DNA from 2 places in the Achromobacter sp. RT286_PF genome. Region 2 is predicted to be linked to the other one. Evidence: riboswitches for the same ligand, from Rfam matches in the RefSeq annotation. Region 2 holds a riboswitch; the other holds the start of a gene.
The links. A riboswitch is a leader RNA that binds a small molecule or an ion and turns the genes downstream of it on or off. The one in region 2 is predicted to bind glycine.

Region 1 (3,396 bases), on a different contig from region 2:
GGCCGCAACGGCTTGCGCGATGGCAAGGGCTTCTACGACTACGCCGACCTGGATGTGGACGCCTACAAGATGCAGCGCCTGGGACAGCTGTGCAAAAGGCTGGAGGTCATGGGGCTATTGCCGCGTTTTGATGGAGCCCACACGGCGGCGGGCACGGAAGCTTGACGGCTGACAGGGGCCGGCGACGGCCTTCCGCCTGCCACTGTCTTCTGCCTGTTTCAGTTCGCTTGCGCGCGGGCTTCGGATTGCGTTTCCGGGGCCGATCCCGAATCCGTTCCCGTTCCCGTATCCGTTCTTGCTTCCGCCGCCGTTTCCCCTTCAAGAATGCGATACGCCAGCCGCACGCGGGCGTCGTTCGGAATGTTCCGATTCGCCAGGATCACCACGCCGATTTTCCTGGCCGGCACAAACGCCACGTAGGCGCCAAAGCCGTTGGTGGAACCCGTCTTGTTGATCCACACATCGGCACGCGGGGGCTGCGGCGGGGTCAGGGCCTTGGCCGGGTGGCTCTGGCTGTTCAACGTGCCGGCATTGGCCGCCAACAGCGCCTTGAGCGTCACCGGATACGCCAGTTGTTCCCAGGCCAGGTCCTGCGTCATTCCACCCACGTCGTAGTAGCCCACATGCGTATCGGCCAAGGCCTTGGATAGCACGGCGTCGTTGACGACGGCCTTGGCGACCTTCGCATCGCGGGCGGCCTTGGCGCCGAATTCCGCGGGCGCTGACGCCACGCCCATGTTCGCGTCCACGAAGCGGATCAGGTCGCTGGCGCTGGTCTTGACGCCGTAGGCTTCGTCGGCCAGCACGCCCGGGTTCACACGCACCGGCGCGTTCTGTTTGTTGTAGCCCTGCGCGTAGTCGCCCATCTTGGCGGCGGGCACGTGGATATAGGTGTTGGTCAGGCCCAGTTTGGGCAACAGCGTCTTCTCCATGGCCTGCGCATAGGGCTGGCCCAGGCTCTTGGCCGCCACCACGCCCAGCATGCCAATGCTGGGGTTGGCATACGTGCGGTAGGTGCCCGGTGCGTAGCGCGGCGTCCACGCCGACAGGTAGGCCATCAGTTGGGCATCGTCGCGCACCGTGTCCGGCACTTGCAGCGGGAAGCCGCCGCCCGTGTGCGTGCCCAGGTGGATCAGGGTCAGCTTGCCAAATTCCGTGCCTTGCAAGGCAGGCACGAAGCGCGCCGGGCTGTCGGTCAGCGACAGCTTGCCCAGCGCCTGGGCGTAGGTCGCCAGCGTCGCGGTAAAGGTCTTGCTGATCGAGCCCAGCTCAAACAGCGTGTCGCGGCTGACGGGCGCGTGCGTTTGCAGCGAGGCCACGCCATAGCTGCGAAATTCATGCCGCCCTTCGCGCGTGACGGCGATGGCCAGGCCCGCCACGTCGTACTCGCGCATTACCGCATGCACGGCGTCGTCGATGCCGGCGCCGGGGGCCACCGGCTCGGCCGACGCCAACGAAACCAGGGCGCCGCTGGCCATCACGGCCAGCGTTTGCAAAACAGTGCGTCGCGCGGCGCGAAAACTCATTCCTATCGTCCTATTCGGTTCACGCCGGCCCAACGGCGCACGCGACATAGTACTAACCCTGAAGCAAATGCGACATGAACTTAGCTATTCTCTACCCCGTCGATTCAAAACCGCGCAGAAGAGACCGGCCCTGGCGGCCGGCGCCGACGGAGCAACCGCCCCGGAAACTCTCAGGCAACAGGACTGCGCGCGTATAGACAATCTGGAGAGAGGCGCCGTGCGCGCCCACCGAAGGGGAACCCGCCGCCCGCGCGGGTGAAACTCTCAGGTACCAAAGACAGATGGGGTGCCGCGTCCACATTGGTCGCGGCCACCCTGTCTGGAGCCACCATGCCCCGCATCGCCATCATTGGCGCCGGTATCACCGGCGTCACGTCCGCCTATGCCCTGTCGAACCTGGGATACGCGGTCACCGTCTACGACCGCCAACGCTATCCCGCCATGGAAACGTCCTATGCCAACGGCGGCCAGCTATCCGCCAGCAACGCCGAAGTCTGGAACAGCACGGCCACGATCATCAAAGGGCTACGCTGGATGCTGCGCAAAAACGCGCCGCTGTTGCTGAACCCCCGCTTCAGCTGGCACAAGTATTCGTGGCTGGCGCAGTTCATGGCGCAAATTCCCAACTACCGCGACAACACCATCGCCACCACGCGCATGGCCATCGAAGCGCGCCGGCATCTGTTCGACATGGCCGAGGCGGAAGGCATCGACTTCGACCTGGAGCGCCGGGGCATCCTGCACATCTACCACGACGCCAACAGCTTCAAGGCCGCGCATCGCTCCAACGCGCTGCTGCAAGCCGGCGGCCTGGACCGCTACGCAGTCACCGCCGACGAAGCGCGCGCCATCGAACCCGCCATGCAAACCGGATGCCACGGCGGTTTCTACACACCATCGGACGCCACCGGCGACATCCACAAGTTCACGCGCGGTCTGGCCCAGGCATGCGAACGCCGTGGCGTCACGTTCGTGCACGATGCCGACATCGACAACATCCAACGCCACGACCGCCCTTACGTGCTGGACATCCGCCGCGACGGCGGCACCCAGCGCGAACGGCACGAAGCGGACGCCATCGTCGTATGCGCGGGCGCGGCCAGCAGAAAGTTCGCCCGCCTGCTGGGAGATTCCATCAACATCTATCCGGTCAAGGGCTATTCGATCAGCGTGCACCTGGACGACGCCGACAGCCAGGGCGCCGCGCCCCGCGTCAGCCTGCTGGACGAAGCCGCGAAGATCGTCACCAGCCGCCTGGGCGACCGCTTTCGCGTGGCGGGTACGGCGGAATTCAACGGCTTCAACATGGACATTCGTGCCGAACGCGTGCAGCCGCTGATCGACTGGACGCGTAAACACTTCCCCAACATCAACACCACGCGCGTCGTGCCGTGGTGCGGCCTGCGCCCCATGACCCCCAACATGATGCCGCGCGTGGGGCCGGGCAAACGCCCGGGCGTGTTCTACAACACGGGGCACGGACACCTGGGGTGGACGTTGTCAGCCGCGACGGCGCAGGTGCTTGCGCAAAGCGTCAGGGCGGCGTTGCCGGCGTCACCAACAGCGTATAGGGGTTGATCGCGCCGCCGTCGTAGATGCCGTAATGCAAATGCGGCGGCGTGCCTCGCGCGTTGCCGGTGTTGCCGACGTAGCCCAGCACGTCTCCGGGGGCCACCAGCTGCCCCCGTTCAATATCGGCGTAGCCATCCAGGTGCGCGTAGTAATGGCGCTGGCGTCCGGGCCCGAGCACCCACACGACCTGGCCGCCCAGGTTGTTCGTGCCAACCTGCATGACCACGCCTTCCGTGGTGGACAGCACAGGCGTGCCGCGCGCGGCAAAGATGTCGATGCCTTCGTGTTGGCGGCCGCC
Region 2 (3,396 bases):
CATCAGCGTCTGGACCCTGGCCGTGCTGGTGTCCTGCCTGGCGATGCACCAGCTGTGGGCCTACCTGGACGTGCGCGCGGCGCACGTGGCCGACGCCCTGCTGGGCGGGCTGGTAGCGGCCGGCGCCACCGCGCTGGGCACCGTGCCCATCCTGTTCGCCCGCACCATCCCGCAAAAGGTCCAGGACAGCATGTTCGGGTTCGGCGCGGGCGTCATGCTGGCGGCCAGCGCGTTTTCCCTGGTGGTGCCGGGCATTGCGGCGGCCGAAAGCCAGGGCATGGGCCGCTGGGGCGCGGGCCTGACGGTGGGGGCGGCCATTCTGCTGGGCGCGGCGGTGCTGCTCATCATGGACCGCACGCTGCCGCACGAACATTTCATCAAGGGCCGCGAAGGCATCGAGGCGCGCCGCATGCGACGCGCCTGGTTGTTCGTTATCGCCATCACGCTGCACAACCTGCCCGAAGGCCTGGCCATCGGCGTGGGTTACGCGGGGGGCGATCCGGTGGCGGGCACCGCGTTGGCCACGGGCATTGCGATCCAGGACATTCCCGAAGGGATGGTTGTCGCGGTGGCGCTGTTGGCCGCCGGCTATAAGCGGGCCTTCGCCGTGGCGCTAGGCATGTTGTCGGGGCTGGTCGAACCGTTGGGCGCGGTGCTGGGCGCCGCCATCGTCGGCTGGTCCGTCTTGCTGCTGCCCTGGGGGCTGGGCTTTGCGGCGGGCGCCATGCTGTTTGTCATCAGCCACGAGATCATTCCCGAATCGCACCGCAAGGGGCACGAGGTCTACGCCACGTGCGGGCTGATGCTGGGCTTTGTGCTGATGATGTTGCTGGACACGGCGCTGGGCTAGCCCGGGGGTTGGTGTCCGGTTTGGCGTGGTCCACGGCAGCGGTTTGTGGCCGGGCCGCGCCAGGAAATCGCGCTTTTCCAGGCCTGGTTTTCGTTGTATGCTTGGCGCCGCTGTCACGCATGTTTGCGGGAGAGAGCGCCCCTTTCACCAGGGTCGCCGCCGAAGGCGCAATTCGCCCAGAATCGCTCAGGTAACCGATACCGCACATGCTTGCCCCGTCCCGGTTTTTACCGTGTGGATGCGGCAAAACAGTACTCTGGAGAGACCTGGCGCCGCCCCGAATTCGGGACACAGCGAGCAGCCCAGGCGCCGAAGGTGCAAACCCGCCCAGCGCGGGGCAACTCTCAGGCAAAAGGACAGAGGGGCGGAAGATTCAGCCGATGCCGTGCGGGCGCAATCCGCTTGTCACGACCGGCATTCCGTAACCCTGGCAAGCCATTGCCGTCCCGGAGTTTCCGCGCATGTCCGCAACCCTCAAACGCACCCCGCTGGCCGACGAACACATCGCCTCCGGCGCCCGAATGGTCGATTTCGGCGGCTGGGACATGCCCTTGGCCTACGGCTCGCAGCTTGAGGAACACCACGCGGTGCGCCAGGACGCCGGCATGTTCGACGTGTCGCACATGCTGAACGTGGATGTGGCCGGCCCCGATGCCTACGCCTTCCTGCAACGCCTGGTCGCCAACGACGTCGCCAAGCTGACCGTGCCCGGCAAGGCGCTGTATTCGTGCATGCTGAACCCGCAGGGCGGCGTCATCGACGACCTGATCATCTATTTCTTTGCCGCTGACGAATGGCGCGTGGTCGTTAACGCCGGCACCGCCGACAAAGACGTGGCCTGGATGCAGCGTGTGAAGCAGGCCGGCAGTTTCGACGTTGCCATCACCCCGCGCCGCGATCTGGCCATGGTGGCCGTGCAGGGCCCGAACGCCCGCGCCAAGGTCTGGGCCGCGCGCCCGGCCTGGCAAGCCGCCTCCGAAGCACTGACCCCCTTCGTTGCCGCCCGCGTGGGCGACGACACGCTCGTCGCCCGCACCGGCTACACCGGCGAAGACGGCTTTGAAATCGTCCTGCCTGCGTCCGACGTCGTGCAACTGTGGCGCGACCTTGCTGCCCAGGGCGTGCGCCCGGCGGGCCTGGGCGCGCGCGACACGCTGCGCCTGGAAGCCGGCATGAACCTGTATGGCCAGGACATGGACGAGCTGACCCAGCCCGACCAGGCCGGCCTGACCTGGACCGTGTCGCTCAAGAATGCCGAGCGCCGCTTCATCGGCCGCGACGCGCTGGAACAATTCGCCACCCCCGCCGCCTTTGTCGGCCTGAAGCTGCAAGAGCGCGGCGTGATGCGCGCCCACATGGCCGTGCGCTGCGCGCAAGGCACGGGCGAACTCACCAGCGGCACCATGTCGCCCACGCTGGGCGTGTCGATCGGCTTTGCCCGCCTGCCGCAAGGCGTGCGTCCGGGCGACACGGTCGAAGTCGACATCCGCGGCAAATGGGTGCCCGCCCTGGTCTGCAAGCTGCCCTTCGTGCGTAACGGCAAAGCCGTCGAACACTCGTAAACTCGAAGCTTCGCGCGAACGGCCGCTGCCAGTTGACGCACACGCCGCTCGCACGAGGCGCGCAACACCATTCATCTACCCGTATTCCCTAGAGGATTTCCCATGAGCCTGCCCACCGATCGCAAGTACACCCAGTCCCACGAATGGGTCAAAGCTGAAGGCGACGTGTTCGTCGTCGGCATCACCGATACCGCCCAGGACCAATTGGGCGACCTGGTTTTCGTTGGCGACGTCAAGGTTGGCGCCAAGCTGAACGCGGGCGAAACCGCCGGCGTGGTTGAGTCGGTCAAGGCCGCCTCGGACATCTACGCACCCGTCAACGGTGAAATCGTCGCCTTCAACGACGAGCTGGAAAACAACCCCAGCCTGATCAACGAATCGGCCTTCACCACCTGGATCTTCAAGATCAAGCCGGTCAACGCGGCCGATGCCGACAAGCTGCTGGACGCCGCCGGCTACGAAGCCGTCGCCAACGGCTAAGAAGCCGGTTCGAGCCGGGCGCGCCGACCTCTTGGCGCGCCGGCCTGATGCACCACCACCCGAGAGTTCCCATGTCGCGCGCCCTAGACACCCATACCGACTTCATCCCCCGCCACATCGGCCCGTCCGACGCCGACCAGGCCGCCATGCTCCAAGTGATTGGCAGCGCCAGCCTGGACGCCCTGATCGACGAAGTCGTTCCCGCCAAGATCCGCAGCCAGGCCCCGCTGGCGCTGCCGCCCTCGCGCAGCGAAACCGACGTGCTGGCCGAACTGAAGCAGATCGCGGGCCGCAACAAGGTCTTTCGCAACTACATCGGCCAGGGTTACTACGGCACGCAGACGCCAAACGTCGTGCTGCGCAACATTCTTGAGAACCCCGCCTGGTACACGGCCTACACGCCGTATCAGCCGGAGATCTCGCAAGGGCGTCTTGAAGCCCTGCTGAACTACCAGACCATGGTCGCCGACCTGACCGGGCTGGACATCTCCAACGCCTCGCTGC

Region 1: linked by a shared signal. The riboswitch ahead of AC6LJY_RS23570 (D-amino acid dehydrogenase) and the one ahead of gcvT (glycine cleavage system aminomethyltransferase GcvT) in region 2 are both predicted to bind glycine.

What each region holds. Positions count from the first base shown of each region.
Region 1 is NZ_JCBAMR010000040.1:22,237-25,632, forward strand. Features, by position in the region: gene AC6LJY_RS23560 (3-hydroxybutyryl-CoA dehydrogenase) at 1-165, shown strand, start outside; partial or broken gene ampC (class C beta-lactamase) at 318-1,478, opposite strand; glycine riboswitch at 1,632-1,722, shown strand; glycine riboswitch at 1,723-1,817, shown strand; gene AC6LJY_RS23570 (D-amino acid dehydrogenase) at 1,857-3,104, shown strand; gene AC6LJY_RS23575 (peptidoglycan DD-metalloendopeptidase family protein) at 3,061-3,396, opposite strand, start outside.
Region 2 is NZ_JCBAMR010000007.1:146,891-150,286, forward strand. Features, by position in the region: gene AC6LJY_RS08870 (ZIP family metal transporter) at 1-850, shown strand, start outside; glycine riboswitch at 967-1,063, shown strand; glycine riboswitch at 1,097-1,220, shown strand; gene gcvT (glycine cleavage system aminomethyltransferase GcvT) at 1,312-2,412, shown strand; gene gcvH (glycine cleavage system protein GcvH) at 2,515-2,892, shown strand; gene gcvP (aminomethyl-transferring glycine dehydrogenase) at 2,964-3,396, shown strand, end outside.